DNA from 2 places in the Segeticoccus rhizosphaerae genome. Region 1 is predicted to be linked to the other one. Evidence: riboswitches for the same ligand, from Rfam matches in the RefSeq annotation. Region 1 holds a riboswitch; the other holds the start of a gene.
What was found. Region 1 has a riboswitch for cyclic di-AMP ahead of FCN22_RS16445 (C40 family peptidase). Riboswitches for the same ligand answer to the same signal wherever they lie in the genome.
Positions count from the first base shown of each region.

Region 2: linked by a shared signal. The riboswitch ahead of FCN22_RS22510 (transglycosylase family protein) and the one ahead of FCN22_RS16445 (C40 family peptidase) in region 1 are both predicted to bind cyclic di-AMP.

Region 1 covers NZ_SWMA01000029.1:23,627-32,433, forward strand. Annotated here, with positions in the region: gene FCN22_RS16420 (ATP-binding protein) at 1-1,188, shown strand, start outside; gene FCN22_RS16425 (flippase-like domain-containing protein) at 1,239-3,650, shown strand; gene FCN22_RS16430 (hypothetical protein) at 3,828-4,073, shown strand; gene FCN22_RS16435 (RNA polymerase sigma factor) at 4,150-4,575, opposite strand; gene FCN22_RS16440 (S8 family serine peptidase) at 4,565-5,800, opposite strand; cyclic di-AMP (ydaO/yuaA leader) riboswitch at 5,995-6,200, shown strand; gene FCN22_RS16445 (C40 family peptidase) at 6,212-7,024, shown strand; gene FCN22_RS16450 (hypothetical protein) at 7,427-8,260, shown strand; gene bfr (bacterioferritin) at 8,306-8,791, opposite strand.
Region 2 covers NZ_SWMA01000005.1:202,546-211,352, forward strand. Annotated here, with positions in the region: gene FCN22_RS06375 (amidohydrolase family protein) at 1-895, opposite strand, end outside; gene FCN22_RS06380 (hypothetical protein) at 1,050-1,520, shown strand; tRNA gene FCN22_RS06385 (tRNA-Thr) at 1,571-1,643, shown strand; gene FCN22_RS06390 (GNAT family N-acetyltransferase) at 1,728-2,321, opposite strand; gene FCN22_RS06395 (DUF2975 domain-containing protein) at 2,602-3,300, shown strand; gene FCN22_RS06400 (helix-turn-helix domain-containing protein) at 3,301-3,546, shown strand; gene FCN22_RS06405 (CoA transferase) at 3,714-4,601, opposite strand; gene FCN22_RS22510 (transglycosylase family protein) at 4,744-5,442, opposite strand; cyclic di-AMP (ydaO/yuaA leader) riboswitch at 5,450-5,605, opposite strand; gene FCN22_RS22665 (transglycosylase family protein) at 5,981-6,865, opposite strand; cyclic di-AMP (ydaO/yuaA leader) riboswitch at 6,898-6,996, opposite strand; gene FCN22_RS06420 (threonine/serine exporter family protein) at 7,258-8,796, opposite strand.

The sequences.
Region 1 (8,807 bases):
AAGGGAATCCTTGTGATGACGCCGGACAGCGCCATGGTGCTCACCGGCAAGCAGTCGCTGGACTTCTCCGGCGGGGTATCGGCCGAGGACAACTTCGGCATCGGCGGCTACGACCGGGTGATGGGTCCCAACGGGGAGGCGCAGTACTGGGCGCCGCACCTCGCGGGCGCCCGGGACATCCTGATGTCCCACTACGACCACAGCTACCTGGTGCCGGGCGAGTCCGGTCCGCGCCGTGCGCCGACCACGGACCCGATCGACCGTGACGTCTCCAGCTATCCACACGACATACCCGACAGTGAGTTCGCGACCGTCGGCGAGATCTTCTCGGCGACGTCAAACCCCGACCGCAAGAAGGCGTTCGACATCAGGACGCTGATGCGAGCCGTCTCCGACCAGGACCTGCCGGTGCTCGAGCGCTGGGCCGGCATGGCCGACGCGGACACCGCCGTGGTGCAGGACGTGCACCTCGGCGGCTGGCCGGTGTGCCTCGTCGGGATCGAGTCCAGGTCGGTGCCCCGCCGCGGGTTCCCGCCGACCGACGGCCCCGACACCTACACCGCCGGCACGCTGTTCCCACGGTCGTCCAAGAAGGTCGCCCGAGCCCTCAACGCGGCCAGTGGCAACCGGCCCGTGGTGGTCCTCGCCAACCTGTCCGGGTTCGACGGTTCGCCCGACTCACTGCGCAACCTCCAGCTCGAGTACGGCGCCGAGATCGGTCGCGCCATCGTCAACTTCGACGGCCCGATCGTCTTCTGCGTGGTCTCTCGCTACCACGGTGGTGCGTTCGTGGTCTTCTCCAAGGCGCTCAACCCGCAGATGACGGTGTTGGCCGTGGACGGATCGTTCGCGTCCGTGATCGGCGGTGCTCCCGCGGCGGCTGTGGTGTTCTCCCGAGTGGTCGACGGCCGCACCGCGGCGGACCCGCGGGTGCACGAGCTCGAGACCCGCATGGCGGGCGCGGTCGACGCGCACAAGGCCGGGCTGGCGACGGAGCTGGTCGAGCTCAGGGCGAGCGTGCGGGCGGAGAAGCTCGGTGAGGTGGCCGCGGAGTTCGACGGGATCCACAGCATCCACCGGGCGGTCGAAGTCGGCTCCGTCGATGCCGTCATCGCAGGTCACGAGCTTCGACCGCGGCTGGTGCGGGCCATCGAGGAGTCCCTGGCCAAGGGTTCGTCCGACGGCTGAGAGCGACCCTCCGGTTGAGGTATCCGGCGCGGGGGAGCAGCATCCAGAGGGTGGTGGTGAACGGGCGCAGCGAACCTGACGCCGAGAAGTCCTCGGCGCGCCCGGGGAGGTATGCCCGCCTCCGGATGACGATCGGCCGGCACCCGGCCGACGTGGTGCGTCTGGCCATCTCGGCGGGCGTGGTGCTGCTCTGCCTCGCGATCGCTCGAACGCCTGGGGTCAACCCGGTCGAGCTGGCCATCTTCAACGAGGTGCAGCAGCTGCCGCAGTGGCTGCAGGGCGTCCTTCGGGTGGTGGGCTGGGCCGGATCCTGGCCGGGAATCGTCGTGACTGCGGGAATCGCCTTGTATGTCGGCCGGATCCGCATGGGCGTGGCCCTCACCTCAGCGGCGGCGCTGGGCTGGGTGCTGGCTTGGGTCATCGCCTGGCTGGTGGGGCCACGACCGTTGTCGAGCTCGGAAGTGGCCACGATGCTGCACCAGCCGGGGTCGGCCGGCTTCGCCTTTCCCTCGCCGGAGACGGCCGTGGCCGCTGCCCTCGTCACCGTCGCCGCGCCCTACCTGCGCCGGGGTCCGGCACGACTCGGGTGGCTTGCCGTCGTCCTGGTGGGCGCCGCCGGGGACGTGATCGGCAACCACCTGCCGTTGGGCATCTTCGCTGGCGCGGTCCTCGGCTGGGGGTGCGGCACACTGTTCCACCTCGTCCTGGGGGCGCCGGGCCGGCGCACCACGGAGGCGGGCCTGGTGCTCGTCCTCGAACGGGCCGGCGTGCACGTGAAGAGCGTCTCGCCGGTCGCCCGGACCTGGTTGCACCCGTTGGAGTACGAGGTGGTCACCACTGACGGAGAGCCGCTGCGGATGAAGATCGTCCGTCGGCTGCACCGCGTGGCCGGCCCCACCTACCGGCTGCGCCGTCTGCTCGCGTCCCTGGAGGTGGAGTTCGAGCCCAGACTCTCCACGACCCGGCACGAGGTCGAGCACGAGGCCTACGTCAACCTGCTGGCGCAGAGGGCGGGCATCGGCACGGTCCCGGTCCTGTTGGCCGGCGAGTTCGAGCACGGACCGCCTTTCCTGATCATGCGGCACGTGCCGGGGCGGCGACTGTCCACCTTGGCGTCCCGCGAGGTCGACGACGAGCTGTTGGACGGCATCTGGGCTGACGTGCGGGCCCTGGCGGAGGCCCAGATCTCGCACCACGACCTGCGTGCTGACACGATCCTGGTCGATGCCGAGGGGCAGCCGCGCATCACGGACTTCACGTTCAGCCGAGTGGGTGGACCCTCTGCCGGGAGGCCCCAGGACTTCGCGGACGTGCTGGTGTCACTGGCGTCCGTGGTCGGGGTGACCCGCGCCGTCGACAGCGCGCAGCGGACGCTGGACGAGGAGGACCTGGAGCGCGTGCTGCCCTGCCTGCAGCCGCTGGCGCTGCGCCGGCGCATGCGCCGGCAGCTCGAGGACGAACGGACCCTGCTCGCCGACCTGCGCGAAAGGCTGGCCGACCAGCTCGGTTGCGAGGTGCCGCAGTTCCGTTCGCCGGTGCGCGCGACCACCGTCGCGATCATGCTGGCCGTCGGCCTGGCGATCTACCTGTTGCTCCCGCAGGTGGCCAGCCTGCCGCAGGTCCTCACGCTGCTGAAGGACGCGCACTGGATCTGGTTGGGCGTGGCCATCGCGATGGGCGTGCTCTCGATCGTGGCGGCATCGGTGAGCCTGATCGGTTCGAGTCCCACCCCACTGCCCTTCTGGCGCACCACAGCCGTCCAGCTGGCGGCCACCTTCACCGGTCGTACCACCGCGGCCGGGATCGGCTTCTACGCGATCAACATCGTCTACCTCGAACGGCTCGGACTGCGCCGCTCGCGGGCCGTGGCGGTCCTCTTCCTCAACCGGGCGGTGCACGGTCTGGTCACCGGGATCCTGACGTTGCTCGGCGTGCTCGCGATCGGGGCCGCCGCTCCCATCGGCTCCCTGGCCGTGCCCAGCGAATGGGTGATCATCGTCGTGCTGGTGCTGATCGCCATCGTGGCGGGTGTGCTCGCGTCCCCCTGGGGTCGCCGCCGGCTGCTGCGCCCAGCCCTGCGCGGCCTTCGAGAGCTGGTCCGCGAGCTGCTGCCCACCCTGCGCCATCCCGTCCTCGCCACTGAGCTGCTCGTCGGGTCGGTCGCGTTCCTGGTCTTCCAGGCGCTCGGCCTGGCGGCGACGCTGCGCGCCTTCACTCCCGACTTCTCCGTGGTGGCGGTGATGTCGGTCTACATCGTCGGGGCGACCCTCGGGCAGCTGGCGCCGACACCCGGAGGTCTCGGGACGGTTGAGGCGGCGATGGTGGCGGGACTGACCGCCATCGGCATCCAGTCGGGAGAAGCGGTCGCGGCGGTGCTGGCCTCGAGGCTGCTCACGTTCTGGCTGCCGATCCTGCCGGGGTTGGTGGCCTTCCGGCTGCTGCAGCACCACCGCGTCGTGTAGAGGTCAGCTGGAGCCCGAGGAGGCCGCGCGACAGACCGAGTTGTGGCGAAAGTCACTCTGAACAAGGGAAATCCGGCGCCGGAGGGGCCTGTTGTACCAAATACCATGGTGCGGGGCAACCCACGACAACGATCTATCCCAGAGGAGGCAGAACCAATGCGTACTGACGCAACAGGAATGACCAACGTGAAGGTGCGCAACGTGCACGGAGCCCGGCTGGCGCTCGGCGTCGTGGCCGCTGTCTTCTTCGCCGTCATGGCTCCCGTCCTCCTCGTGAACGGTGCTGCTGCGCTCCTCGTGGTCGGCTCCGTCGTCCTGGCCCTCCTGGCCGGGCTCGATGCGACCGTCAGCGCCGACGCACTGTTGCACGGCCCCGCCACGGTGGTCGCCACCAGCGTGCCGGAGCACGGCTTGGCCGCCTGAGCCGCCACTCCGGACCCGACCGGCCGGTGGGCACCGTGAACGCGGTGTCCACCGGCCGAGTTTTGTCCTTTTCCGGTCAGGCCACCCGGTCCACGCGGGTCGGGTGCGACGCCAGCCCCACCATGCGGCGGCAGTGCGCCGGGAGCCGGGCCAGGGCGGCGCGGACCGCCTCCTCGTTCTGCGCGTCGGCGAACTCGACTTCGTCGGCAGCGCGCAGGACCAGGTGCAGGCACTCTCGCCGGGTCGTGGCCGCCACCCATGCCGGCAGCGCCCCGGGCCCGGTCAGCTCCGACAAGTGGCCGAGGGCACGGGTGAGCACCACGCGCGTGACGTGGGCCGTGTCGGCCTCGCAGAGATGGCAACGGCGGCAGATCGCGCACACCAACGCCACGTAGCGAAGGACGAGCTCCTGCCAGGCCGCCTCGTCACCGGTTGCGGCAGACCTGACGAGGACGTCCGTCGGGGTGCGTTGGTCATGCCTCTGGTCGCTCTCAGTACTCATCGGCGCGCCCTGGTCGTCCATCGGCCGGCCAGCCCGACGGGCGGCGCAGGCCGACGAGGGACCGCCCGACATGGTCCCTCTTCGAGGTCTCGGCCAGGTCCCTCCAGGCAGTCGGACCGTCGACCCCGTCGCTGACCCGGGCGGCGATGGCGCCGGCGACGGCGGCGGCCGCGAAGGCGGAGCCACCCCACCGGCCGAGGCCACCGGTGCCATCCCGGTGCACGTCGCAGGTGCTCACGACGTCGGCCCCGGGCGCGAGGGCGTCGACCCAGGGCGCGTCCGGGGTGGAGTCGGCCGGCGCTTCCCCGTCGAGCGCGCCGACGGCGACGACACGTTCCATTGCCGCCGGCCACACCGGTGCGGGTGCCATCCCGTCCGACGCGGGTCCACCGTGGTCGCCGGCTGCGGCCACCACCACGGTCCGCGGGCCGACGGCGCGCACCGCCTCCTGCAGCACCATCGGGGGACGGCCGTCGTCGGTGCGACAGCCGACGCTGAGCTGGATGACGTCGGTGTCCCGCGCCCCGAGGTCGGCCAGATCCTTGGCGAGCGACCATCCGTCGGTGGTCCCGTCGTCCCGGAGACCGGCGCGCAGGTCGACGACGGCTCCGGGAGCCTGCCGCAGCACCAGACCCGTCACGAACGTCGCGTGGTCCGCGTCCCCTCGGTCGCTGATTCCGTCGGCCGTGGCCAGGTCCCGGGCGGCGGCGATCACGGCGCCGTCAAGCCATGGGTGGGGCCGCAGCCGCGAGTCGACCACCCCCACGCGCGCGCCGTTGCCGGGGAACCGCCCCCGGGGGAGCACGTCACCGGGGCTCGAGCCGACGGGCACCACCGACGAGCCGGTGACCCGCTCCAGCAGCCGGTTCTTTCCCAGCGCAGGCAACCACCCGGCATACCGCTGCGCGAAGAGGCGTCGCAGGCAGACCAGGGTGAGGTCCAGGTCAGCAGCCTCGGCGCCCGCATCCTCGGCGCGCGCCACGGCTTCGTTCACCCACGACCGGAACTGTCGGCGCACCTTGCTCACGGCGGCGGAGGGTTCGAGGCAGACGAGGGCGAGGCCGAGGCGCTCGTCCTCGTCTGCGACGCGAGGACTGGCGCCCCACGTGTCGAGCTGGTGCAGGACGAGCCCGAGATGGGGCAGTCCCACCACCAGGTGGTCGCCGTAGAAGCGCTGTTGCTGTCCGCGCACGATGCGCTCGGTCCTGCCCTTGCGGTAGATCATCGTCGTCGCCCGTCTGTGGCCGCCGCTGTGTCATCGGAGAGGACCGGGGCCGTGCCCTCCCTGATACGTCGCCGCCGGGACTTTTTTTCTCCCGCGAGGAAGATCCGTGACCAATTCTTGACCAGCACGTGACATACCCGCCGGGGGTGTGTAGATTCGTGTCCGCTGCCGACGGGGCAGTTCTCCGGGTGGCTCGCCGAATCCTGCCGCCATCGCGGAGATCCACAGACCGCACGGCAGGAGCGGGGGACCCACTTCGGGGCGTCGAGAGATGCCCCTCGGGGTGAAGCGTCCGTGTGTTCCACCGGTCGACACGGGGTCGTCGAGTCGGGGGAGCAGGCGGAGGCCGGGTGATACTCCCACCCGAACCCGACAGCTGACCTCGCAGGCGTCTGGAGAGGCCAGACCCGCGTGTCCACGAAGACCCCCGGGCGCCACCGCGCCCCGAGCCGATTCTCGTTCCGTCCCGCCGCGCAGGCGTCCGCTGTCGTCGCCGTGACCGGCGGCCTCGTCCTCGCCATGGCACCGACGGCCGGTGCCGTCGGTCCGCCGGCCGCCGCACCTGCCCCCACCGCCGTCACCCCGGCCGCGGTGACCACCACGGTGCTTGCGAAGCCGGCCAGGTGGCACACCATCCGGTATGGCGCGCGGGGCGCCATGGTGCGGAAGATCCAGCGCGTCGTCGGTGCCCACCCCGACGGAGTCTTCGGCCCGAGGACGCTGCGAGCCGTCAAGCGCTGGCAGTCGCGCCACCACATGGTGCGCGACGGCATCGTCGGGCCGAGGACGGCCGCCACGATGCGGTTGGTCCGGCACGTGGCGAAGAGGGTCAATAAGGCTCCGGCACGCCACACGACGAAGGCTCCGTCGCGCAGCCTCAAGCGGAAGGCTCCGGTGAACTCGATCGTCTCGATCGCCAAGCGCTACACCGGCATCTACTACCGCTTCGGCGGCACGACCCCCCGCGGGTTCGACTGCTCGGGTTTCACGCAGTTCGTCTACCGGAAGGCGGGCGTCAACCTGCCCCGGACCGCCGCAGGCCAGCAGCGTCGCGCCCACCGGGTCGCCCACCCGCGTCCCGGCGACCTGGTGTTCTTCGGTTACCCGGCCCATCACGTCGGCATCTACGCCGGTCCGGGCCAGATGTTCGACTCGGGCAAGCCCGGGCTGCGCACGCAGAAGCGCCACATCTTCAGCGGGGTCTCCGGCTTCGGTCGCGTCTGAGGTTCTCCTTGCACCCACACGACGGGGCCGGGCAGGTTCGCACTCCTGCCCGGCCCCGTCGTGGTTCGCTGCCGCGCGGCGATGCGGCCCGTGACGGGCGACGGCAGGTAGCACAGTTGACTCTCCGTTGCCCGAACTTTGGTCAAATCCTGAACAAGATTTGGCATTGGCTGCGTTGACCGCAGGACGTGCGTCGGGAGAGAGTGGGCCGCGCGAGAGGCTCACGGGCCTTTCGCGTCCCCGACGGTGACGACAGCGCTGCTACCTCGCAGTTCTGGCGCTCATCAACGTGCCGTCGACCTGCCCTGAGCGGATTCGCCTGACCCTCTCCCCACACCGGCACCGCGCCGGCCACGGGCGAGCCGCGAGCGGCCGGCGTCGGCTCAACCCTGGAGAAGTCACGTGAGCCGCACCCGATCCCGCCCTGTCCGCTCCACCCGGCGACGCCTCGTCCCCGCCCTCGGCGCCGTCGCGCTGTCCTGCGGGCTCCTCGGCGCGTCCGCACCCTCCAGCCAGGCGATTCCGTCCCCCCTCGCCAGCGCTGCCGACTTCAGCCTCGTGCCCATCGTCGGCCAGCTGTCGGCTCATGCCCCCCAGAGGATTGCCGAGTTCGCGCACAACGCAGCGCGAATGGGCCGCGCGGTGCGGGCCGAGCCCACCACCAGCCACCCCTCGGCCCGCCCGTCGCCGGCGACCCCTCCTGCGGCTCGGGCAACGTCTCAGCCGGCCCGCGCCGCCTCACGCAGTGAGGTTGCCCGGACGAGACGTCCTGCCGTCCCGAGCTCGACCGCGACACCGACTGCCTCACCCACACCGCGCCCGGCGCCGAGCAAGGTCACGCCTCGTCCGACCCAGACGCCCAGCCCCACCACGACGCACACGACCGAGCCGACGCTCACCCGCGACGGGCTGATCGCCTCGGTGGCGCGTCGCTATGGCATCACCGTCCACCCCTACGACAACCCGAGCGCGCCGGGGCACTGGGGCACCACAGACCTGTCGAGCTGCCAGGTCTGGGTGGGTCTTTCGACACCGATGGACCGCATCGAGGACGTCATCAAGCACGAGTACGGCCATGTGCTGCAGTGCCGCAAGCACACCTGGGAGGGCGTCTCCACGATCGAGCTGGAGCGCATCGCCGACGCCGTGGCGCTGCGGCTGGGTGCGCACTGGGTGCACTACACCTACTCGCCGACCGCCAGCGAACAAGCAGCAGCCGCAAGGCTTCTGGGCTAGCCGCCACGCGCGGTCCTCGCCCGCCGGGTGGACGCGGCGGCCGGCTCAGGCGGGGGAGTCGGAGCCGATCTGCTGCGCGAGGTACTGCGCGGTGCCCACGATCTTGACGGCCTCGAGCTGCCCCTCGAACCAGTCGGCGTGAGTCTCCTCGTCGCGGGCCATCTCCTCGAAGACGGCGGCCGAGGCGTGGTCGGCCAGGTCGTGGCACTCCTTGGCGGACGCGTTGAACTGGGCCACTGCCGCCTTCTCGCTCTCGAAGCCGAGCTGGAGCATCTCCTCGGCCGACTCGCCGACCTGGATCGAGCCGAGCTTCTGGACGTTCGGGTGGCCGTCGAACATGAGGATCCGGCTGATCAGGTCGTCCGCGTCCTTCATCTCCTCGATCGACAGGTCATAGAAGACCTTGCCGAGCCGCGCCAGCCCCCAGTTGTCGAGCATGCGCGCGTGCAGGAAGTAGGTGTTGGTGACGGTCAGTTCCACAGTGAGCGCGTCGTTGAACAGCTGGACGATGCGAGGGTTGACGGGCTGCACGGCGGCCTCCGGGATC
Region 2 (8,807 bases), on a different contig from region 1:
AGCAGACCGCCCGCAGCCAGTCGTCGTCCAGTCCGGTCCGGGTGAGTGCCTCGAGCTGGTGGGCGTAGGGGTAGGGGATGTTGGGGTAGTCGGTGCCGAGCAGGACCTTGTCCTGCAGCGCCTGAAGGCGCGGCGCCAGCCGACGCGCCAGTGTTGTCTGGGCCTGCGCTCCACCGAAGAAGTCGACGAAGACCATCGTCGTGTCGAGGTGGACGTGCTGGTAGCGCTCGGCGAGCCCGATGAACTCGTCGTAGTCGGGCATCCCGAGATGGGCGATCACGGCCGTCAGGCTGGGGTGCCGCCTCAGCACCTCGGCGAAGATGCCCGCGCCGGTGAAGTTACCGCGACGAGGCCCGTTGCCGGTGTGCACGACCGCCGGGGTGCGGGCGTCGGCCAGCAGAGCCCAGACCGGGTCGAGCAACGCGTCTCGGGGGTCGAACCCACCGACCTGGACGTGGATCTTCACCACGCGCGCACCGTCTCGTAGCGCCCGCTCGAGGTACCGCGCCGCGCCCTCCTCGGGAAAGACCGTGGCGCTGTGCACGACGTCGTCGTGTCCGCCCGCCCGCTGCTGGTGGACGAAGGCGCCCGCCCAGTCGTTCAGGCCCTCGGCCATCCCGGGCTTGTGCGCGTAGAAGAGGGTCGGGAAGGCGCGAACTCCCATGGCGCGCAGGTGCGCCAAGCGCTCTTCCACCGGCCAGCGGTAGGTGATCGGCCACTCCCGGCCCACGAGCGGCCCAGCGCCGTCGAAGTACCGCCACACCGCGTCGAGCAGCCGCTGCGGCATGCCGTGGACGTGGACATCGACCAGCCCCGGCAGCCCAAGCCGGTGCCAGAACGCCGGCACCTCCAGATCCTGCGGCGGCACACCGGCGGGTCGGAGGTCACGGCTCATGGTCACAGTCTGGCATCGGCCAGTGGCCCGCCCCGGCAGCCGCTTGTGAGTGAACGGGACACCATCGGGTAGGACAGCACACGAGCGTGGACCGCGTGTGCATCGTCGCCGGGAGGCTAGGCCAATGTTCGAGCAGCGCAGGACCCACAGCCCCTTGAGGATATGGAACGGCCTCGGTGCCGGGCTGGCAGCCGGGGCGGCAGGCACGACCGCCCTCAACGCGCTCACCCACCTGGACATGGCCGCGCGGGGACGGCCCAGCAGCAGCACTCCGCAGGAGACCGTGGAGAAGCTGGCCGAGAGGACCGGGATCGCTGTCCCGGGCGATCAGGAAACTCGCCAGAATCGCTTGGCGGGCCTCGGCCCGCTGAGCGGTCTGGCCGCAGGCCTCGGCGTCGGGGCTGCACTCGGATTGGCCAGGGCACTCGGCCTGCGGCCCGGTCTCCTGGTCGCAGGCATGGCCGCGGGGGTCGGTGCCATGGCTGCCAGCGACGCCCCGATGACCGCGCTCGGGGTGACCGACCCGCGGAGCTGGGCCGCCAGGGACTGGGTGAGTGACGCCGTCCCTCACGTGGCCTACGGGCTGGTCACTGCCGCCGTGGTCCGGAGGCTTGACCAGGACTGAGAGCAGGTAGCATCTTGCGGGCCGTGGCCGCCGAGCGGGACGGCGCGCTCGCCGACGTGGCGCAATTGGTAGCGCACCTGTCTTGTAAACAGGTGGTTAGGGGTTCGAGTCCCCTCGTCGGCTCTGAGAGTAGCTCTCATGGACGGCCCGCCCGACGCTCCTCTGGCGGTCCATGCAGGGGAACGCCATCTCCTGACTGAATCCGTGTCACGGTTGCGCAGGCACCTTGATCGACATCACGCAGTTCTTCAACCCCTTGGGCCGGACGTAGGTGAAGCCAAGTCGTTCGTAGAGCCGGCGGGTGCCGTTGTAGAGGAACGATGACGACATCTTCTTCGTCTGGTGCGTCAGGTCGTGCGGATAGGCCTCGACCACACCGCCACCGGCCTGCGCGATGAGGTCGAGCGCCCCCCGGATCGCAATCTCGGTGATGCCCTGGCGACGGTATCTCTTGTCAACGAAGACACACGTGATCCGGTAGTCGGGGTCGCCGTCCTTCTCGGCGTCGTACTGCTTGCGATGGTGGATGGTGGGCAGCTCGGTCGGCGTGCCGTACTCCGCCCACGCGACGACCTCTTCCCCATCCATCACCAGCGCCGCGTGGGCGGCGCCGGCCTCGACGTACCGCTTCTTCAGCTCCCGGTTGGCCTCGGCCCCCTGCCCGCGCTCGGGACCGTCGGGATGGAACCAGATGCACCAGCAGCCGCCAAAGATTCCGTTGTGTCGCTGCACGAGGGCGTCGAACCCCGGCCAGGTCTCGGTAGTCAGGGGGCTGACCTCGAACGTCGTGTCGGTGCTCATGGCACCCGCCGTAGAACGGCTACCGGACGATGCACCTCCGGATCAGCGACCCCGTCATCGGTCCACGTCGAGCGCCGCCTCGAGCTGCTCGGCGATGGGACCCGTGCTCGCTCTATCCCTCGCGACGCCAAGGCCGGGCGCGAAACCGTTCAGCAAGACGCGACGTCCGAGGTCGAAGGCGTCACGAGCTGCAGTATTTAACGAAAAACGTTGCGAATTCCCACCTGGCCAGGTTTAATGAAGTTCGTTAAGTCGTCGGCCTCGCAGGAGGGTTGTTGAGATGTCTGGCCGGGTGAGCGCTCTGGTCGTGGCGCGCGTCGTACTGCACAGTCTGGGGCTCATGTCGGCGGTCACTGCCACGTACGGGTTCATGTCGCAGTTCAGTTGGCTCGGCGGCCCCCTGCCCTTCAGCCAATTGCCGGACTGGCTGCAGGATCGACTCAGGGTCTTCCACCTGGTGCCCTCCACGCCGGTTCTCGTGCATGAGGACCACTGGCAGGACACCCCTGCCCAGCTCAGCGGCTTCGGTGGCGGTGGGGTCGCGCCCCAGGGCTGGGGCGAGTACTCCGGTGGCACTCGCGCGGGCGTCGTGACGTTCTGGGACCCGGGTTTCCTGCCCCTGCTGGCCTGGGCGCTGCTGTTGACCTTACCTGTCATCGCGGTGGGAGTGCTGTGGTTCATCCTGGGGCGCATGGTCTCCACCGCTGTAGACGGTGACCCGTTCACGGGAGCCAACGCCTCGCGCCTGGCGCTGATCGGCGTCGTGCTGCTCGTGGGGCCCTACCTGTTCATCGTGACGAGCCACCTCGTGCGGGTGTGGATGTTGTCGTCTTCGACAGTCGCGGGCAAGGTCGATGCAGCGATGCCGTGGTCCACGGTGCCCTTGTGGCCGCTGGGTGCCGGGATCGCCGTCCTGGCGCTGGCTGCCACGTGGCGCGTCGGTGTCCGACTGCGCGACGATGTCGCGGGACTGGTCTGAGTGCCGCCGGCAGACCTCGACGAGGACAACCGCGTCGTCTGTCATCTCGATGACCTGCTCGCCGAGCGCGAGATGACGCTGACCGAGCTCGCAGACCGGGTCGGGGTCTCCATCGTCAATCTGTCCATCATGAAGAACAACAAGGCCAAGGCCGTCCGGTTCACCACACTCGTCGCAGTCTGCACCGCCCTTCGATGCCAGGTGGGCGACCTGTTCAGCATCGCAGCGCATGACCAAAGCGCATGACCAGTGAGCCGAGTCGGTCGGAGCGGGAGTGTCACGGCTGACCGGTCAGTGCCACAGGACGTCGCCTCAGCGTTCGCCTCCGCGAAACCACCCTGATGAGACGTTGCGAATCCTCCTGCGGCGGGTGCCGCCGTCCGGGCGCCGTCATGGTTGCCCACGGTCACGCTCTACTGATGCGCGGCGGCCGGTCCGCCCGGAGTCGAGGTCTGGACCGGCACGCCGTTGCGTGGGTCGCGCAGTGCGACGATCGGGATGTCGAGCGAGCGGCCCAGCGCCTCCCAATGGGCGCTGGAATCGCCGGCGAATCGGGTGGTGAGCTCCTCGCGGGTCGCCCCCACGCCGCGCGCGAGACGCCCTGCGAAGTGCGGCTCTATCGCGGCGACCGCGACGTATCCGTCCGCAGAGGGGTAGATGCCGTAGGTCGGCGACGCCCCGCCGAGGGCGTTCCCGGGGCCGGTGAGGCCGTGGCGGACCGTGGCGGAGGCCTGGCCGGCCACTTCGTCGAGCACCACGCGAAGGTGCGGTGCCGCCTCGCCCAGGTCACGTCGGCGTAGCCCCGCGAGCACCGCAGACACCGCATGCTCGGCGCCGAGCAGATCGACGACCGGCACGAGAGGCATCGCCGGCGGCAGGACCATGCCCCGCGCAGCCTGGTAGGTCAGGTCGTGGCCGGCCTCCTCGGCCCGTTCGCCTTCATAGCCGACGATCTCGACAAGCACGAGGCCGTGGCGCGCCACCGCGTCGACGAGGCCCAGCCGTGCCGACGCAGAGGGGCGCATCGAGGTCAGCAGCACGTCGGCCGAGGCCAGCTCGGTCTCGAGGGTAGAACGGCCGCCCGGGTCCTTCAGGTCGAGGGTGATCACCTCCTGGCCGGCGATGAGCTCGTCGTACCAGCTCGGCACCACCATCCCGAGCGGGTCCCCGGCAGGCGGCTCGACCTTCACGACCGACGCGCCCAGCGAGACCAACCGCGCCGCCGCAACCGGGCCGGGGAGGTTGGTCGCCAAGGAGACCACCGTGACAGCCGCGAGCGGCGCACCCGGCTCCGTCGACATCAGATCTCCTCGCGTCCTACGCACTGCTGGCCCCAGCTCCACCGATCACACCGTCGGTGACCTGCTCAGCACACCCGCGGTGCACCAGCTCGGGCGCTCGTTCCTCCAGCGCTGCTCGTCGACCGCTCGATCGGAACCGCGCTCAGAGGTGCCTGTTGAGGTAGGACTGCAGGACCCGCACGGTGGCGCGGTCGAGGTAGCGGCTGCCGTTGTGCCGGGCGCCGATCTTGGACTGCAGGGCTCGAACCGTCTTGGGCCCGATGATGCCGTCGGGGTAGGCGCCCACCTTGCGCTGGAGCGCTCGCTTGGTGATGGGTCCGATGATGCCGTCCTGCGTGACGCCGACCCAGCGCTGGATGGCCTTCTTGGTCTTGGGCCCCAGGATGCCGTCGACCACCAGCTGTTGGTAGGGCGAGGTGCGCGTCTCGCTGCGTGAGGTGTCGCCGGTGGCACCACCGTTGGCGCGGGTCAGCCCGGCCCGCTGCGAGCACACCGGCCACGCGTCTGGACCCTGCCGGTCAAGCACCCTGCGGGCGATGGCGATCTGCTCGGACTTGGTGGCCAGGTCGGCGCGTGAGGCGTATGCCGTGCCGCCGAAGGCACGCCAGGTGGTGTAGGAGAACTGCAGGCCACCGTAGTAGCCGTTGCCGGTGTTGATCGACCAGTTGCCGCCGCTCTCGCAGGCGGCAACCCGGTCCCAGACCGTGCCGGAGGCGTGGGCGGCAGGCGCGCCGATTCCGACGCTCGCGGCCGCGGTCGCCGCCCCGGCCAGGGCGACGCCGGCCAGCCGCCGGCGGGTCGCGCCTGGTCTGGATGGGCGCAGGGGTGTGGTGGGACGCATGAGGCGTGGTTCCTTCCGTCGGCGCCTGTGGGGTCAGCTGTCGGGTTCGGGCTGGAAGGTGCCCGGCCGGCATACCGGCTTCACCCCGAGGCGCGACCGGCTGCCGCGTCGAAGATGGGTCCCCCACCCTCGTCTGTGCCCGGATTTCCGGTGAGGTGGCCGCCGACGAGGTTCGGTGCTGCGGGCCACGCACGCGCTGTGGGTCATGGGAGCTGCTATGGAGTTGAGGGTCCTGCGCCTGCACTCCGGCCCCGACCGGGCGCCCGCACTCCTGCGACGGAGGGCGTGCGACGCCGCACATTACGGGAAGGTCACGCTGCTTGACAAGCCCCTCCTATATCTCAGGTCCCTTAAAACCCATGGACGACACGCCGACACATGCGTCACTTCTGACACATCTGCGCGCAGATCCCGCCGTCGGATCCGGCCCTCCGGGGCCGGTCAGGTGTGCCGTGCCGGGCCATGCTCGGGCACGCAAAAACCCCGCGGCGCGCCGTGCGCCGCGGGGCTCTTGCAGGGAGGTCTCACCCAAGGGTGATCACTTGGGCAGGTTGATCTCCTGGCCCACGAAGATCAGGTTCGGGTCGTCGATGTCACCCTTGTTGAGCTTGAAGATGGCCTTCCAGCCACCCTTGACGTCGTGCTTCTCGGCGATCTCGCCGAGGGTGTCACCCTTGCGGACGGTGATCTCCTTGACGTCGTTCTTGTTGACCTTGGGAGACTCCGCCTTCGGGGCCGGGGCGGCCTCGGGGGCCGGCGCAGCCGCGCGGGTCACGGCGACGGACACGTAGTGACCGCTGGAGGTCTTGATCCACGCGCCGTTGGAGACACCGCTCACGGTGGTGCCGGACGGCGCGTAGTCCACCACACGGTAGGCCGTGCTCGGGCCGGAGCGCACGTTGGCACCGGCGGAGAAACGCGACACCTGCTCGGTGCCGTTGAAGGCCTCGAGCGGGGTGGTGCGGTCGTAGCTGCGTGACGAGCTGCTCGAGTCACTCCGCGAGGAGGTGTCCGTGGACGGCGCCGGGGCGCTGTAGCCACCGTTGGAGCCGGACAGACCCGCCTGGACCGAGCAGACCGGCCAGGCCCCGGGGCCCTGGCTGGCGAGGACCTTCTGGGCCACGGCGATCTGCGCGGACTTGGACGCCAGGTCGGCGCGAGACGCGTAGGCGCCGCCGCCGTAGCCCAGCCACGTGCTGCTGGTGAACTGAAGGCCGCCGTAGAAGCCGTTGCCGGTGTTGATCGACCAGTTGCCACCGCTCTCGCAGGCAGCGACACGGTCCCAGACGCCGGAGGCGTGGGCCGCGCCGGCGCCGAAGCCCATGCCGGCGACGGTGGTGGCGGCGCCGACGAGGGCAACGCCCGCGACGCGACGAGTGGTGCTGCCGCTCTTGGGCGCAGCGTGCTTAGGGGTGTAGCGCATGAGGGGGAGGTTTTCCTTCCTGACGGGCGCCGGTGAGGTGAGCTGTCGGGTTCGGGCTGTCAGGTGCCCGGCCGGCTCCGCCGGCTTCACCCCTAGGCGCAGCAGTGCTGCGCCACTGGTGGGTCCCCCACCCTCGTCTGTGCCCGGACGTCCCGGAAGGTGTCCGCCGACGAGGTTTGGCGCTGCGGACACACACGTGATGTGAGTTTGGTCGGTATGGAGTTGGAACTGCTGCTCCGGCCCCGACCGGAACGCCCTTAACATCGAAGGGCGTGACCAAAACGTTACGTGATGATGCCCCGATCGCCAAACGTGGGGCGTGTCGTGCTCATCACGTCGCGGCGCCTCCCCATCTCATCACCGTTCCGCGGCCCACCGACGCGAGGGCCGCGTCACCGACGCCGTGCACGCCGGCGCCTCACGATACGGCGATCGAACGGGGCCGCCACCACGTCGCCGAAGACGAGCCCCGTCACGATGGCCAGCGCGGTCGCCGAGGCCCCGAGCAGGGTCGTGACACCGGTGGTCGCGAGCGCCTCGCCGTGGCCGACCACCGACCCCGAGACGAGTTCGTACATGCCACGGAAGATGCGCAGACCAGGCAACAGCGGCGAGATGGCCGGGATCACCAGCACGAGCGCCGGCGCACCCATCCGCAGGGCCACCAGGCGGCCCACGAAACCCATGGCGGCACAGGCGAGCCCGAGCGCCGTCATCGAGCCGATGCCCCCGGTGGCGTGCAGCAGGTCCGCCACGAGCAGGCCGCCGGCCCCCATCGCGGCGGTCGGCAGGACGAGCCGGCGCCGGGTGCGCATGCTCACGGCCGAGGCCGCCGCGCCGATGCCCCCTGCGAGCAACCTGATCCAGAGCCCGGCCTCGTGCTCGCCGAAGGACAGCTTGGTCGGTGAGACCAGCCCGAGATCGAGCCCGTGGTCGACCCGGAGGGTGAGCGACAGGCCTGCCGCCACCCCCACGATGATCCCGGCGCTGGTCAGCCCCACCCCGAACAACCGTCCGGCCCCGGTGACGGGATAACCGGTCACGGCGTCCTCGACGGCCGAGGCCATCGCCCTCCCCGGCAGGAGCACGACGATGCCGCCCGCGACGCTGTAGGCGAAGTCCTGCGTGGTCATCGTGTAGGCGCCGGTGGTGCCGAGCGCGAAGGCACCCCACACGAACACCGTGGCGATCGCTCCCCCGGCGGCCGAGACGTAGAAGGCGGGCAGGTCGTGCCGCGACAGGATGATGCCGACCCGGTCGACCAGCACGCTGGAGACCAGTGCTGCCACGATCGCCGGGAGGCCCGCGCCGAGCAGTGTCGCGACAGCGGCGGCCAGCACGCCATACGCCACCGACACGGTCCACCGCGGCCAGAACCGCGGCGCGCGCCGGATGAGCCGCAGCTCCTTCTTCGCCTGGGCACGATCGAACCCGCCGGCGACCAGGCGCTCGACGAACTCGTGCACCGCCACGAGGCGAGCCAGATCCTTCGAGGAGGAGCGCACCACTCGCAGCACCGTGATGGGTCGCCCGGACTCGCGCACGCACTGCACCAGGAGCGATTGGTTGGTGATGTCGATCTCCAGCCGTTCGATGCCGCTCGCGGCGGCCACCGCGGCGACGCTGGACTCCACGTCACGGGTGCCTGCGCCGCATCGCAGCATCAGCTCGCCCACGCGCACCGCGAGGTCGAGCGAGTCGTGCACCTCCTGCTCCTCGTCCATCGACATGCGCCGTGGATCGCGGTATGGCGTCCGGCGCAGTGAGTCGACCAGGGGCATCGGCTCCGTGGGCAGCTCGGCCCGGAAGATGCGCTGCCGAGCGCGCGTCGAGAACGGATGGCGCAGCCGCGAGGAGATCGGCCCCTCGTCCTCTTCGTCACGGGAGCCGGAGCCGTCGTGAGGCGGTCGCGGCGTCCGGTCCGAGGTCATGGACCCACGCT